3 regions of the Paenibacillus marinisediminis genome follow, and region 2 is predicted to be linked to each of the others. Evidence: riboswitches for the same ligand, from Rfam matches in the RefSeq annotation. Region 2 holds a riboswitch; each other region holds the start of a gene.
The links. Region 2 has a riboswitch for cyclic di-GMP ahead of ACXX53_RS16825 (MucBP domain-containing protein). Riboswitches for the same ligand answer to the same signal wherever they lie in the genome.
Positions count from the first base shown of each region.

Region 1: another riboswitch for cyclic di-GMP. It lies ahead of ACXX53_RS11655 (glycoside hydrolase family 73 protein); the one in region 2 lies ahead of ACXX53_RS16825 (MucBP domain-containing protein).
Region 3: another riboswitch for cyclic di-GMP. It lies ahead of ACXX53_RS15395 (OmpL47-type beta-barrel domain-containing protein); the one in region 2 lies ahead of ACXX53_RS16825 (MucBP domain-containing protein).

Region 1 is NZ_JBTGUH010000004.1:93,277-97,621, forward strand. It holds gene ACXX53_RS11650 (ABC transporter ATP-binding protein/permease) at 1-2,122, opposite strand, end outside; gene ACXX53_RS11655 (glycoside hydrolase family 73 protein) at 2,301-2,945, opposite strand; cyclic di-GMP riboswitch class I at 3,093-3,177, opposite strand; gene ACXX53_RS11660 (bifunctional diguanylate cyclase/phosphodiesterase) at 3,174-4,345, opposite strand, start outside.
Region 2 is NZ_JBTGUH010000007.1:236,217-240,561, reverse strand. It holds partial or broken gene ACXX53_RS16825 (MucBP domain-containing protein) at 1-1,202, opposite strand, end outside; cyclic di-GMP riboswitch class I at 1,327-1,416, opposite strand; gene ACXX53_RS16820 (Gfo/Idh/MocA family protein) at 1,810-2,904, opposite strand; gene ACXX53_RS16815 (sugar phosphate isomerase/epimerase family protein) at 2,907-3,758, opposite strand; gene ACXX53_RS16810 (SDR family oxidoreductase) at 3,807-4,345, opposite strand, start outside.
Region 3 is NZ_JBTGUH010000006.1:237,456-241,800, forward strand. It holds gene ACXX53_RS15390 (LacI family DNA-binding transcriptional regulator) at 1-510, opposite strand, end outside; cyclic di-GMP riboswitch class I at 1,466-1,561, shown strand; gene ACXX53_RS15395 (OmpL47-type beta-barrel domain-containing protein) at 1,657-4,345, shown strand, end outside.

The DNA of each region.
Region 1 (4,345 bases), on a different contig from region 2:
AAGCGCCGATAATAAAGGTCTCTGCATTAAATACGCGCGTAATATCCTTCTTCCTAGCACCCAAGGCGCGGAGCACCCCGATCTCCTTCGTTCTTTCCAGCACGGATATGTAAGTGATAATCCCGATCATGATAAGGGATACCACAAGCGATATCGCCGCGAATGCGATGAGCACCAACGTAATCCCATCCATGATGCTGCTTGATATTTCCGTTACGACGGCTGCCATATCTGTATATACCACTCTGTCTTTTTCATCCTTACCTGTATTCCACGCATCCAGATAAGCCGTAATCGATTCCTTCGCGCTAAAATCAATCGGATAGAGCGAGATCGAAGCGGGAATCTCCGTTGCGCCTAATGTGGCAAGCATCTGTTCCTTCGTTAGAGCGTTAGAGGCCATTCCTTCTGGCGCTGGCGGCATTCCATCCTGTGCCGTCGCCAACAACTCGCCTGTGATAACGTTAACCTCAGACTCCTGCTGCGCCTTAACAATCTCTGATTTCTTCGCGTTATCGATAAAAGCTGTAGCAAGCTCATCAGAATAAGCGATGCCCGCAGGCAGTGAAGCCATCTTGGACTGTTCCTGAGCACGAATAACACCGACGATGTTTAGCGTGATCGCCTTATCGCTGTTGTACAGCTCCATCAAACTCGAGGGTGATCTATTTGCCGTGAACCGCCCATCCATTTTCTGATAGTAATCGTCGTTCATCACGAGCTTCAGCTCATGCCCGACCAGATCAGCCAAGTCAATGCTGTCCGTATTATAGTCTATACCAAGCGCCTCAAGCGCTGGTTCACTTAAGCGGTTATATTCATCTACGACCAAGACAAGATCATTCTTGGATGTCGGGAGCCTTCCTTCCAGCAGATCGTAGTATTGCTCCAAGTAGCTCCCTGCTGATTGTCCTGGCTTTCTAGGGTAAGCATAGAAGTTAATATTCCCTTGATTAACTGTTGTCGCCGTAGTCCCATCTGACTTCAACAAGTTCATATTCACCTTGCGCGTATAAGATACACCGTCAAGCAGCGCTGGATCAATCTTCCCTAAATAATTCATATACTCCGTTGTCAGTACATTCGTATGCATGATTGAATTCTCGCTCGGATCATAGGGAAACAGCTTCTTCTCTTCCGGATAAGATTCTAGGTCCGGAACCCCTAATGTAGGGTCCTGTGCAGCATCCATGTTCATAACGGACTCCGTAATCGTAAGCGGAAAGTTCGATAATGCGCTCTTTTCGTAGGAGTTGATCTGCTTGTCGAACCCGTTTGATAAGGAGAGAACCAAGGCGATCTCGATAATACCGATACTGGCTGCAAAGGCGGTTAATCCGGTTCTCCACTTCTTTGTGGCGATATTTTTACCTGAAAGCTTGAGCGCTGTAAAGAAACTCATGCTTGTCTTCTTCAGCTTATAGTCTGGACTTACTTTCTGTTCAGCAAGTGCATTGGTATCAGCAACCACCTGGCCGTCGGAGAATCGGATCACGCGATCCGCGTATTGCTCCGCCAACTCGGGATTATGCGTAACCATGATGACCAGCTTGTCTTCCGCGATCGACTTGATCAGTTCCATGATCTGTTCACTGGTCTCGGTATCCAAGGCACCGGTCGGTTCATCCGCCAGAATAATGTCCGGATTGTTAGCCAGCGCGCGCGCGATCGCGACACGCTGCATCTGCCCCCCTGACAGCTGATTCGGCTTCTTATGCATATGGTCTTTCAACCCGACCTTCTCCAGCGCTTCTATCGCCTTGCGACGCTTTTCAGATGAAGGGACTCCACTCAGCGTCATTCCCATCTCAACATTGTCTACGATGCTCAGATGCGAGATCAGATTATAACTCTGGAAGATGAAGCCTACGCTGTTATTCCGATAAGCATCCCAATCACTGTCTTTAAAATGTGTAGTTGACTGTCCATTGATGATCAGCTCGCCGCTGTCATACTGATCCAGTCCGCCAATGACATTCAACAGCGTGGTTTTGCCAGATCCACTCTGTCCAAGGATCGCAACAAACTCGCTTTCTCTGAAGTTAAGGTTGACCTTGTTCAAGGCTACTTGAGTAAAATCTCCGGTCTTGTAGCTCTTCGTAATCTGTTTCAACTTCAGCATGTGAAGAGTTCACTCCTTTCTATCTATGTATAGGTTGATGCATGCTTAAGGAAATTTCAACTCATGTAGTCTTTCTCATTATGCTCATATCCACTATGATTATGACGCTGTTGGTATTTCTCACATGATAAAAAGCCGCAGGGAGGATCCCGCGGCTCGCTTCAATGATCAATGATGATTATTTGATGCTGCGAGACAAGATAATGGTATTCAACCATGTCAATTCCGATACGGTAAGCGTTCCCTTCTCCGCTTTATCGACCCACGATGCATCGGAAATGACACCTTTCTGAATTAATGCAGCAAGCGTGTCCACCAACTGTTTTCGTTGACTGTCCGTTAAGTTCAATGTGTCGTCCTCCCCCACGTCGAATTCGTATAGCTTGTACTGCTCGATCAGACGGATCAGCAGCTGCGGGTACTCCGGGTCAGTCGCATAACCACCAGCTCGAATCGCATATGCAGCCGTCTTATAATCAGCGCCCAGCACACCGTGATAGCGATTGGGCTTGTCACTAGTTCCTGCAAGAATAAGCTTGCTATGGTCAGCAATACTTTCGCCCCAGTTATGGTAGTGCCGGAACTGAGCGTCAATCGTCACCCATTTGCCATTCACATGCTCCTTCGTGCTATAAGTGCCGCTTCCAGCAGTGCCAGCGCCTTTGATGCCAAATAGATTATTGCCCGACTTCGTTAACCCGGACTCTCCCCAAGCGCTCTCTAATATCGCTTGAGCGATAGTCAGAGAGGCTGGAACGCCTGTACGACGCATATCTGCTACAGCATAAGCAGAGATTCTTGATATAAATTCATTAGGCTTCATATCATTTCTCCTTTCTTCTGGAGTTGTACTACTAGTTTATTAATGATCTCCAGAAGAGGAACGCCGCATATACCTGTCCATTCCAACAAAAATATCGCTAGTCATCTTATGACAGCGAGGTTGAATGCACAGCTAATAATAGATGATGCATGCAACCGGCTGTCATACCTCAATGGCTTTAGACCCTATGGCTTTGTGTCCCTGCCTTTCGACAGGTTTACCCATTATTCAGATTTGTTCATTGCTCATCATCAAGCTTTCATACTCTTTCCATGGCATCGGCTTGGCAAAGTAATAGCCCTGTGCCAAATCACAATTAATATGGCGAAGAAATTGAGTTTGCTCCTCGGTTTCTACGCCTTCTACTACTACTTTCATATTAAGATCGGTCGCCAAGTTAATCATATTGGTAACTACAATCTTGCCTCTCTCATCATCTGCAACGCTCATCATAAATCCACGATCCAGCTTGATGACATCTGCAGGAATGGATTGGAGTATATTCAGACTGGAATATCCCGTTCCAAAGTCATCTATCGCGATAGAAAATCCTACTTTCTTAAGTTGTGATAAGATATCGCATAGATACTTGATATTCTCGAATACGATAGACTCCGTCAACTCCAACTCAATGAACTCAGCGGGAACATCATACTTCTTAATGATCTGCTCTAAACGGAGCACAAAGTGTTCTCGAAATAGATGCATACGAGAAATATTGACTGAGATCGGGTGAGGCCTAATCCCCTTATCTATCCACATTCTAAGCAGTCGGCATACCTCTTCGAACACCATTAAATCCAAGTTGACAATGAATCCATTGCGTTCAAATACAGGAATAAAATCACCCGGAGGAATTAATCCCCTTACTGGATGTATCCATCTGACCAATGCCTCCGCACCATATATCCGGGCGTGTTTCAGATCGTACTTGGGCTGCAGGTATACAACAAATTCACCGTTATTCAATGCGGCATGCATGCTGCTGACAAGCTCTTGTACCTTAATCTCTTGATACAGCATTTCTTCATTAAAGAAAAGACAAGTACATTCATCTTCCCTTTTGATACACTTGCAGGCCATCTCAGCGCGATCAATCATGATGTTGATGTCAGTCGTACGATCGATAATAGAGTAGATGCCGCACTTGATCACTAGTCGGTATCTTGCTGTAAAATCACGGTGATAATCACTCAACTGCTTAGTCAGATTATTCATCCGATCCATTAACTCATGTTCATGTTCGTATGTGGCAAGGAGAATAAATTGAGCACCATTACCCCTCCCTACTTTTTCCGTAGGTAAGAGATTGTCCGATATGGTCTTTGCTATGTACATCAGGATCTGATCGCCCGCTTCGAAGCCGCAGATTTCATTAATATATTTAAACCGATCAACAT
Region 2 (4,345 bases):
AGAACATCGGGATCTGGTTTAGGCACATGGTTCTGATCCATGACTACCTTGTAAGTTAATGTCGCCGGGTATTTCTCAGAGATATCTCCAATATCCCAAGATAAGGTTTCGGTAACAGGATCATAGGTTACCTTACCTTGGCTAACTGTATAAACTGAACTATCGAATGTATTACCATTCAGCTTCAGGTTAAACATCTCACCCATTGGATCAATAACCTTTGCACCAGAGGCAGCAAAAGCAATTCTACCGGCAAGCTCCGAATAAATGGACTCGAGATCAGAACTACTACCTGAGTAATAGCCTTTATTTTGACTATTTTTCAGTACATAGACAGCATCCGCATCATTTCCTACACTAAGACCTACTGAATATATGCCAATCTTGGAATCTATGATAGCCTTAGCTTCTGAGATCGTGCCTATACCGTGATCTTTGATACGGTAATCCCCAATTTTATAACCTGGATACCAAGTAGGATTCCACCAAGGTCCTCCTTCGTAATAACCCGTATTAATCTCGAAATCTTTGCCATCGCCTAAGCGACTGGTAAAGTCCTTCAATGCAAAGTTATACCGATTCTCTGGCCAGGTATACGCTGTTGCTGTTGTAGCTTGATAGCTGTACGTTGGTCTACCGTCACTCAATAAGACGATAACTTTATTCTTTGCAGAGCTTGAACTTAATAAAGAATTTGCTTGTCTAAGCCCTGACTGAATATTGGTTCCTCCGTCAGCAGAGATACCATCAATAGCTTTTTTCAAGCTTTGTTTATCGGTATTAGAGGTGCCTTTAAAGTTAGATTCAATGCTAGCAGTATCGCTAAAGCTCACAACTGCAATTCGTGTGAGTGAACCCTCTTTGAGCAGCTCATCCACGAACTTTTTAGCAGCATTTTTAGCATCGGTCATCCTTTTCTCTTTCTTTTCATCTTTCATACTTCCAGACTTATCGATGACCAATACAACATCCGAAGATTGCTTGATATCCTTGCCTTCCACCTTCAAGGTAACCAACCATTCCCCAGGTGTACCTGTTGGGGTGGCTGTCTTCGACAGATTGGTGGCTCCAGGATTAGGCCATATAAGCCCGTCACCTTGTGATGCATTCGCAAAAGCATTCGAGCTGGTACCAGGCATGAGTCCTAGAATAATGGACACGATGCTCAGCCAATTAATCGCGATCCTTAATCGCTTCTTCATTGACTTACCTCCTTCATAAATAATTTATGTAAACCTCCAACTAAACCCCATCAATCCACGGCTGGTTTAGCTGAGAAAAATAAAATAGTCCGGCTACATAACGCATCATGCTCAGCATAATGCTATATGCAGCCGGACTATCATCAGCCTTTTTCTGGCCCTAAGACTCCAAGCTTTGCGACCTAACCTTTCGATTAGTGTGCCTTATGAAATTGTCAAGGAACGTGGTCGCAAAACTAAATGTCATATGATTACTCCGTCTTACAGATTAAATCATATTCATAATGATTCGTGTTGTCAATTCATGTTAATCGATAATAAAAATGTATATTCCGTTCTAAAAATGTCACTTGATAATAGAAATATATGATTTTTGTCGAATACACATTTTTTTTCAGTGCAAAAAACCGAGAAGAGTGCCATCTTCACTCAACTCGGTCCTTAAATGTTCACAAATTAATTTTATGCAAATTGCTGGTAAACGCTTTCCACTTCCATTCGCGATATCATTCTACATTTTTCTTGTTTAATAATATTCGTTCTGTGGACTACTTTGACAAAACCTAACGTCACACTTAGCACTTATTCGATTCAGTACCCAGAATGATCACTTGGTTCTTAATCTCGTTGGTGTTAGATTAATAGCCTGAGCTTGTGCTTCCAAGCATAGCTGCGCGGCTTTAAAGGCATGCGCTTGCGTCATAGCGTGCTCGGTCCGATTCAAGCAATCGAGAATGAGCTCCCCGAAGAATGGACATCCTACCTTGCCGGCTACATGCTCATAATGCTCACCTTCACCATTTACCCAGTACACGTGATCAGCTGTATTCGAACGTCCTACGTCCGTATACTTACGCATTTCGATATACCCTTCTGTTCCTAGGATGATGGTGCGTCCATCACCCCAAGTCCCTAAGCCATCAGGCGTAAACCAATCCACTCGAAAATAATGGTTTGCCCCATTATCCCCAACCAGCGCAGCATCACCGAAATCCTCTAATTCCGGATACGCTTCGTTATTGTAGTTCGCAACCTTGCTGTGCAGTACAGTCGCGTCTTGGCATCCTGCATAAAACAGAAATTGCTCAATCTGATGGCTGCCAATGTCGCATAGAATGCCGCCGTATTTCTCGCGTTGAAAGAACCATTCCGGTCGACTAGATGCGTTCAAGCGATGCGGTCCTGTCCCCATCACCTGAATGACACGACCGATAGCGCCCTGCTGAATTAATTGTCCAGCGTATACAGCGCTCTCGACATGAAGCCGTTCACTATAATAAACCATATATTTTTGCTTGGTCAGCTCAACTTGCTTTCTTGCAGCAGCTAATTGCTCAAGGGAGGTGAAGGGTGTCTTATCCGTAAAATAATCCTTACCATGCGCCATCACTCGAAGACCCAATTCACAACGTTCAGAAGGAACTGCTGCTGCCGCTACCAAACGAATGTCCGGATCTTCTAGAATCTCAGAAGCATCACGCGCGACACGAACTCCAGGATATACGTTAACGAAGGCGTCCACCTTTGCCGGATCGGGATCGTATACCCATTTTAAAGTTGCTCCGGCTTCGATTAACCCATTGCACATCCCATACACATGCCCATGATCGAGAGCCATCGCTGCAATCTGGAATTCGCCGGGTTTAACCACTTCCTTCGCTTCATGGCGCGGCGCATATCGCATACCGTCAGATCGATTCATGATTATTCCTCCGCTGCTGTTGTTAGATCTGATATCCATTTCACATAAACATTCATCATTTCGCGTGAAGAATACGTTCCGCTGAAATCCTCACAACCGCAATAGCCGTCGTATCCGACCGCTATCAAGTCCGACATTACCTGCTGCCAATCCACAAGCCCCCGTTGAAGCGGAGACCAAGTGAATGAAGCGTTCTCGCGTTTATCATAAGGGATCACATCCGCATTCTTGACATGAACATGTGACAAATACGGGCCAAGCAGTTCTAAGCCCATGCGATAATTCTCATAACCTTCAAACACCATATTTCCAGGATCAAATAGAACACCGAATATGGACTCATCGAATGCAGACACGATCCGATGCGCGGCGCTTGCGCTTGCCGCTATCGTCCCATGGTGCGTTTCGATCAAGCCTTTTACACCGTACTCCTGCAACATCGGTGCCAATTGCTCCATATATTGAAGCTGCTCAGCCAATAGCTCAGCATAAGGACGGCTGCGATCATAACGATGTGCCGCGATCCGCATACTTGGAGCACCAAGCGCCGCTGCTGTTTCCACTGCTTCTCGTGCAGTCACCAGATTGCCCACTTGAAGATATGCCATTAAGCCTGCCGACTCAATTCCATTCGCTTTGCACAGAGAGCGTATCTCAGATAACCGAGCTGCTGACACACCAGGTTCAATGGTTGCAAGATTATTGCCCCAGAAGGATGAAGGCTGCTGACGAGCTGATTCTGCTGTAGAGGTAAATCTCCATTCTAAGCCGTTCAACCCTGCTTCTGCCGCTGCCGGAATTAGTTCATCAATCGTAAGATCAGGTACAGCAACTGTAAATAAGGACCATTTCACAGTAATACACCACCTTTATACAATTTAGATCAATCAACGGTTCCCATGTTAGATCGTCATTGCACCGAATCCGCCATCTACACGGATTAACGTCCCAGTCACAAAGCTCGATGCCGCTTCAGACGCAAGCCATACTGCCGCACCCTGCAATTCTTTCGGCGAGCCGAATCTTTGCATAGGTGTGTGCCGCATGATAGCTTCAACTCGTTCAGGAGCTAGAATAGCCCGATTCTGTTCCGCTGGGAAAAAGCCAGGGATGATCGCATTCACCCGTACGCCGCTTGGCGCAAACTCTTTAGCAAGAAACTTGGTCATATTGTTAATAACTGCTTTGGATGCAGAGTACGTAAATACTTTGGATAATGGCGGATCTGAAGATACCGAAGAGATAAAGATGATGGATCCTCCTCGTCCGCTCTCCGTCATCGTCTTGCCGAATAATTGCGCTGTACGGAAGGCGCTCTTGGCATTCACATTCATAATGTGATCCCATTCCTCTGACGTGATGTCGAAGAACGGAGTCGCGCTATTGACACCAGGTAAATGCAAGAGAACGTCAATATGGTCCGCCCACATCATAAGCTCAG
Region 3 (4,345 bases), on a different contig from region 2:
ACCTAACATAATCAAATGTTTAGTACACTCATAAGAAATTTTGACAACATCTGGTTCAATAATGTTAATATTTTTCTGTTTCACACTTCCATAAACAACATAAGGAACACCCGATTGCTCCATTACGTACAATATATCATCATCTACAGAGCCTATAAGAATAACACCCGCAGCTTCTTTCTTCCCTAAAAAATTTTGCACTTTCATAAAATCGTTTATTTTCGAACGAATATGCATAAAGATCAATCCATACTCATAATTGCTAGAAGCGCGCTCTATATTTTTTATATCAGAAACATATAGTGGATCATCACATTCACGATTATAAAGAATGTATAAGATTTTGGGAAGAACGGTTTCGTCTCTATATCCAAGCTCTTTCGCAGCTTTCAGTATTAAATCTCTCGTTTCTTCTGAAACCGTGCTACTCGGTGTATTGTTTAGTACAAGTGAAACGGAAGTTCTAGAAATCCCCAAGTAATCTGCGATGTCTTTTTTGGTTACTGTCATCTCATCACTCCTTATCCTTAAGACCGCAGCCTGAATAACGAACGTTATGCTATAATCACAAATACAATTATACAGAAAAACAAAGACTAGTAAATGGGATTGTACATAAGTATTTATCCCTCGTAACTTCCGAAATAACACCCGTTATGAAAATTTGTTTATTAAATGGATTGTTTTCTCTTAACTTCAATGGATTTACTCCGTTTAGGTTGTATTTTTCACTCAATTTTACTTTGTGGTTATACAGTTTACAGAATAGAGGAGAATTAACTGCGCAAAGCCGCAGGGGAGATCGCCAGAGACCCCTTCTGCTTGGTTTTATTACTGAGGAGCAACATGCAGCTGTGTTCGAGTCGTTCTACATAGAACTTCTCTTTAATCTAGGCTCTGTTATTCTATATTGTTGATTTTCAACCAATAGAAAATTCGCCTTATCATTGTGGAGGTTAATTAAACTAACGTGTCCCCTTAGCTCAATAGCAAATGAATCACAACTCGTTATTTCTCCCAAAGCTCGACCAGTCGACCTTCAGGATCTTACATTAAATATTCGAGATTTAATTTTAAGTTCCTTTTTCAACTATACAGTCGGTTAATGCAACAAAAATTATCCTCATTTGAAATAGACGTTATTCTCCTTCAACATTAATTCCGTTTTACAATAAGGACATTTGAATGTTTGCCCTTCTTTGTATTCAACGTTCCCATTACAATTAGGACAATTTAATTTAAGTAATTCCACTGGCCACCCCTCCTAATGTCTTTATCTATAAAGGCAAAATTATAGATTGATCTAAAGTATCTGATTATCTTTAAGATCATATCACAACTGGATAATTTTAGTCGATTTTAATAAAATGACTTAACCTATGACAAAAGACCGAATCTTGGTAGTTTATACCTATTCACACCGTCAGTTCCGGGACGTATGATAGATTCGTAGTTACAATTAACCAAGTGAAAAAGGCAAATCATAGGAAACTATGAGACGCAAAGCCAAGGGCCTGTACCACAACGTTTTTTATGATGTGGATGGCAGCCGGTTGCCACAAGGCATCATAGTATTAATTTCTATGGACCTTGTATGTAAGGTTCTTTTTCGCATGCCTTTTTCTCTAAATCCATTATGAAAGGTAGAACAAGATGATGAGAAAACGATTTAGGAGTAGCTTGCCATTACTCGTGTCGATGCTACTTGTGTTGCAATTGTTCTTTCCAATTGCAAACGTGTACGCACAAAATGCTGCCTTGGCTGGCAGCAGTATTTTGCCACCGAGTAACCTCGACCACCAACTTGTAACACCAAGTGACGTAAAACTCACATGGAATTCTGTTTACCAAGCGACTGGGTACAATATCTATGAAATAGGTGACGGTCAACTCAACCTGCTAGGTACAACAAAATCGAACTATTATAACATTAACGCTCTTTCGGAAGGTTCTTACACTTATGTCGTTTCAACGTTAAGTGCTGAAGGTGAATCTGGGCCATGTGCGCCGATTACGGTTAATATCGTTTATCCGATAATGGCGGCACCAGCTACCTTAACTTATACCTTCCAAAATGGAAACGATCTTGTACTGAACTGGGGATCGTCACAGTATGCTGAAACCTACAGTCTCTATCAAATTGGTGCGGATGGAGAAAAGACACTAGTCTCTTCGCTCAAGGACCGTACATACAAAATTACAAATGCACCTGCAGGAACATATACCTATGCGGTGTCCGCTGTAAGCTCCAAATACGGTGAGTCACCACTGTCCAATCCATTGGAGGTAACGGTGGGGCTGCCAGTTATGGCTGCGCCAGGTAATCTTGCGTACACAGTAACAAACGGTGGAAAAGACATCAATCTGAAATGGAGCTCCGCCACCTATGCAAACAGCTACAAAGTCTATCAAATTATCGACGACCAAAAAGTTTTAAAAGATACAGTGACTGGTACAAGCGTTACTTTCAGCAACATGTCTACCGGTACCTATGTTTATGAGGTTCACTCCTATAGTGACCGCTTCGGTGAATCAGAACAAGGAAGCCAGATCTCCGTCACTTTAGGTGACGTAATCATGGCTCCACCAAGCAACCTGTCTTATGTGGTGAAAAACGGAAACGATATTACTTTGAGCTGGGCAACGGTTGCTAATGCGAATAGTTATAAGGTTTACCAAATTGTCGATGGTCAAAAAGTATTAAAAAGTACCATCACCGGTACAACTGTAACGTACACCAACCAACCGTCAGGGGTTTATCTGTTTGAGGTTTATTCTTACAGTAATAGCTACGGTGAATCTCCGGACGGAAGCCAGGTTACTATCACCTTGAACGATGTGGCTATGGCTGCTCCGGATAACTTCGCTTATAAAATCAACAATGGCAACGACATCGTTTTAACCTGGGGAACTGTAGTCAACGTTAACAACTACAAGGTTTATCAAATCATTGACGGTCAAAAAGTGTTAAAAAGTACGGCAACTAGTCCAACCGTGACATTTAGCAACATGCCGACGGGAGATTACAGCTACGAAGTGCATTCTTATTCCACCCGTTTTGGCGAGTCGCCGGAAGGAAGCAAACTCACGTTTACACTGGCTCACCCTGCGATTCAACCGCCGCAGAATTTGGTTCAGAAGACCCAAAGTGCGACCAGTTTCTCTTTAAGCTGGGATGCCGCGTCGTATGCAAATAGCTACAAGGTTTATCAAATCATCGATGGACAAAAGGTATTAAAAAGTACAGTGACCGGTACAAGCGTGGCATACACCAATATGACGCCGGGTGAATACACCTACGAAGTTTATACCTATTCCACTCGTTTTGGGGAGTCGGCGGAGGGAAGCACACTTACTTTCACACTCACCGGACAAACCATGCAAGCACCGACAAACTTGACGTATACCATTACAAACGGAAACGATATTACATTGAAATGGACGGCAAGCAGCTATGCAACAAGCTACAAAGTATATCAGGTGATTGACGGACAACATGTCCTGAAAAGCACAGTAACTGGTACATCCGTTTCCTATACGAACATGCCGGAGGGAGATTATGACTTTGTAATTAAATCTTTCTCAACGGTTTTGGGTGAATCGCCTGAAGGGGCAGAAGTCAATTTTTCATTGGTTCTTCCGACGATGACAGGTCCGGGCAATCTTGCCTTTACCATCAAAAACGGAAATAATGTTGTGTTGACTTGGGCAACAGTACCTTACGCCAACAGTTACAAGGTTTATGAGCTGGTAGACGGTCAAGAAGTGCTGAAAGCAACTGTAACTTCCCTCACTGCAACGATCGCAAATGTACCAGCGGGCGACCATATTTATGTGGTGCATTCCGTAAGTACGCGCTTTGGTGAATCGGCAGAAGGAAGTAAAATCTCATTAAATCTGGATCAACTGATGATGGAAGCACCGGGAAATCTTACACAAAGTATTTCCAACGGCAATAACATCACACTGAAATGGAACTCTGTCACTTACGCAACCGCCTATAAAATCTACCAGATCATTGACGGGGAAAAGGTATTGAAAAGCACCGTAACGACTACGTCTGTTACGTATCCTAATATGCCAGCTGGCGATTACACCTTTGAGGTCCATTCTTTTAGCGACCGCTTCGGTGAGTCTATTGAGGGAAGTCAAATTTCACTTACCCTGGTTGCTCCGATCATGCAAGCTCCAAGCAACCTTAAGCAAAGCATCGCTAACGGGAACGACATTATTCTTAGTTGGGGAGCAGCAACCTACGCAACAAACTATAAGGTTTACCAAATCATCAACGGGGAAAAGGTGTTGAAAAGCACCGTAACGGGCACATCTATTTCCTATCCTAATA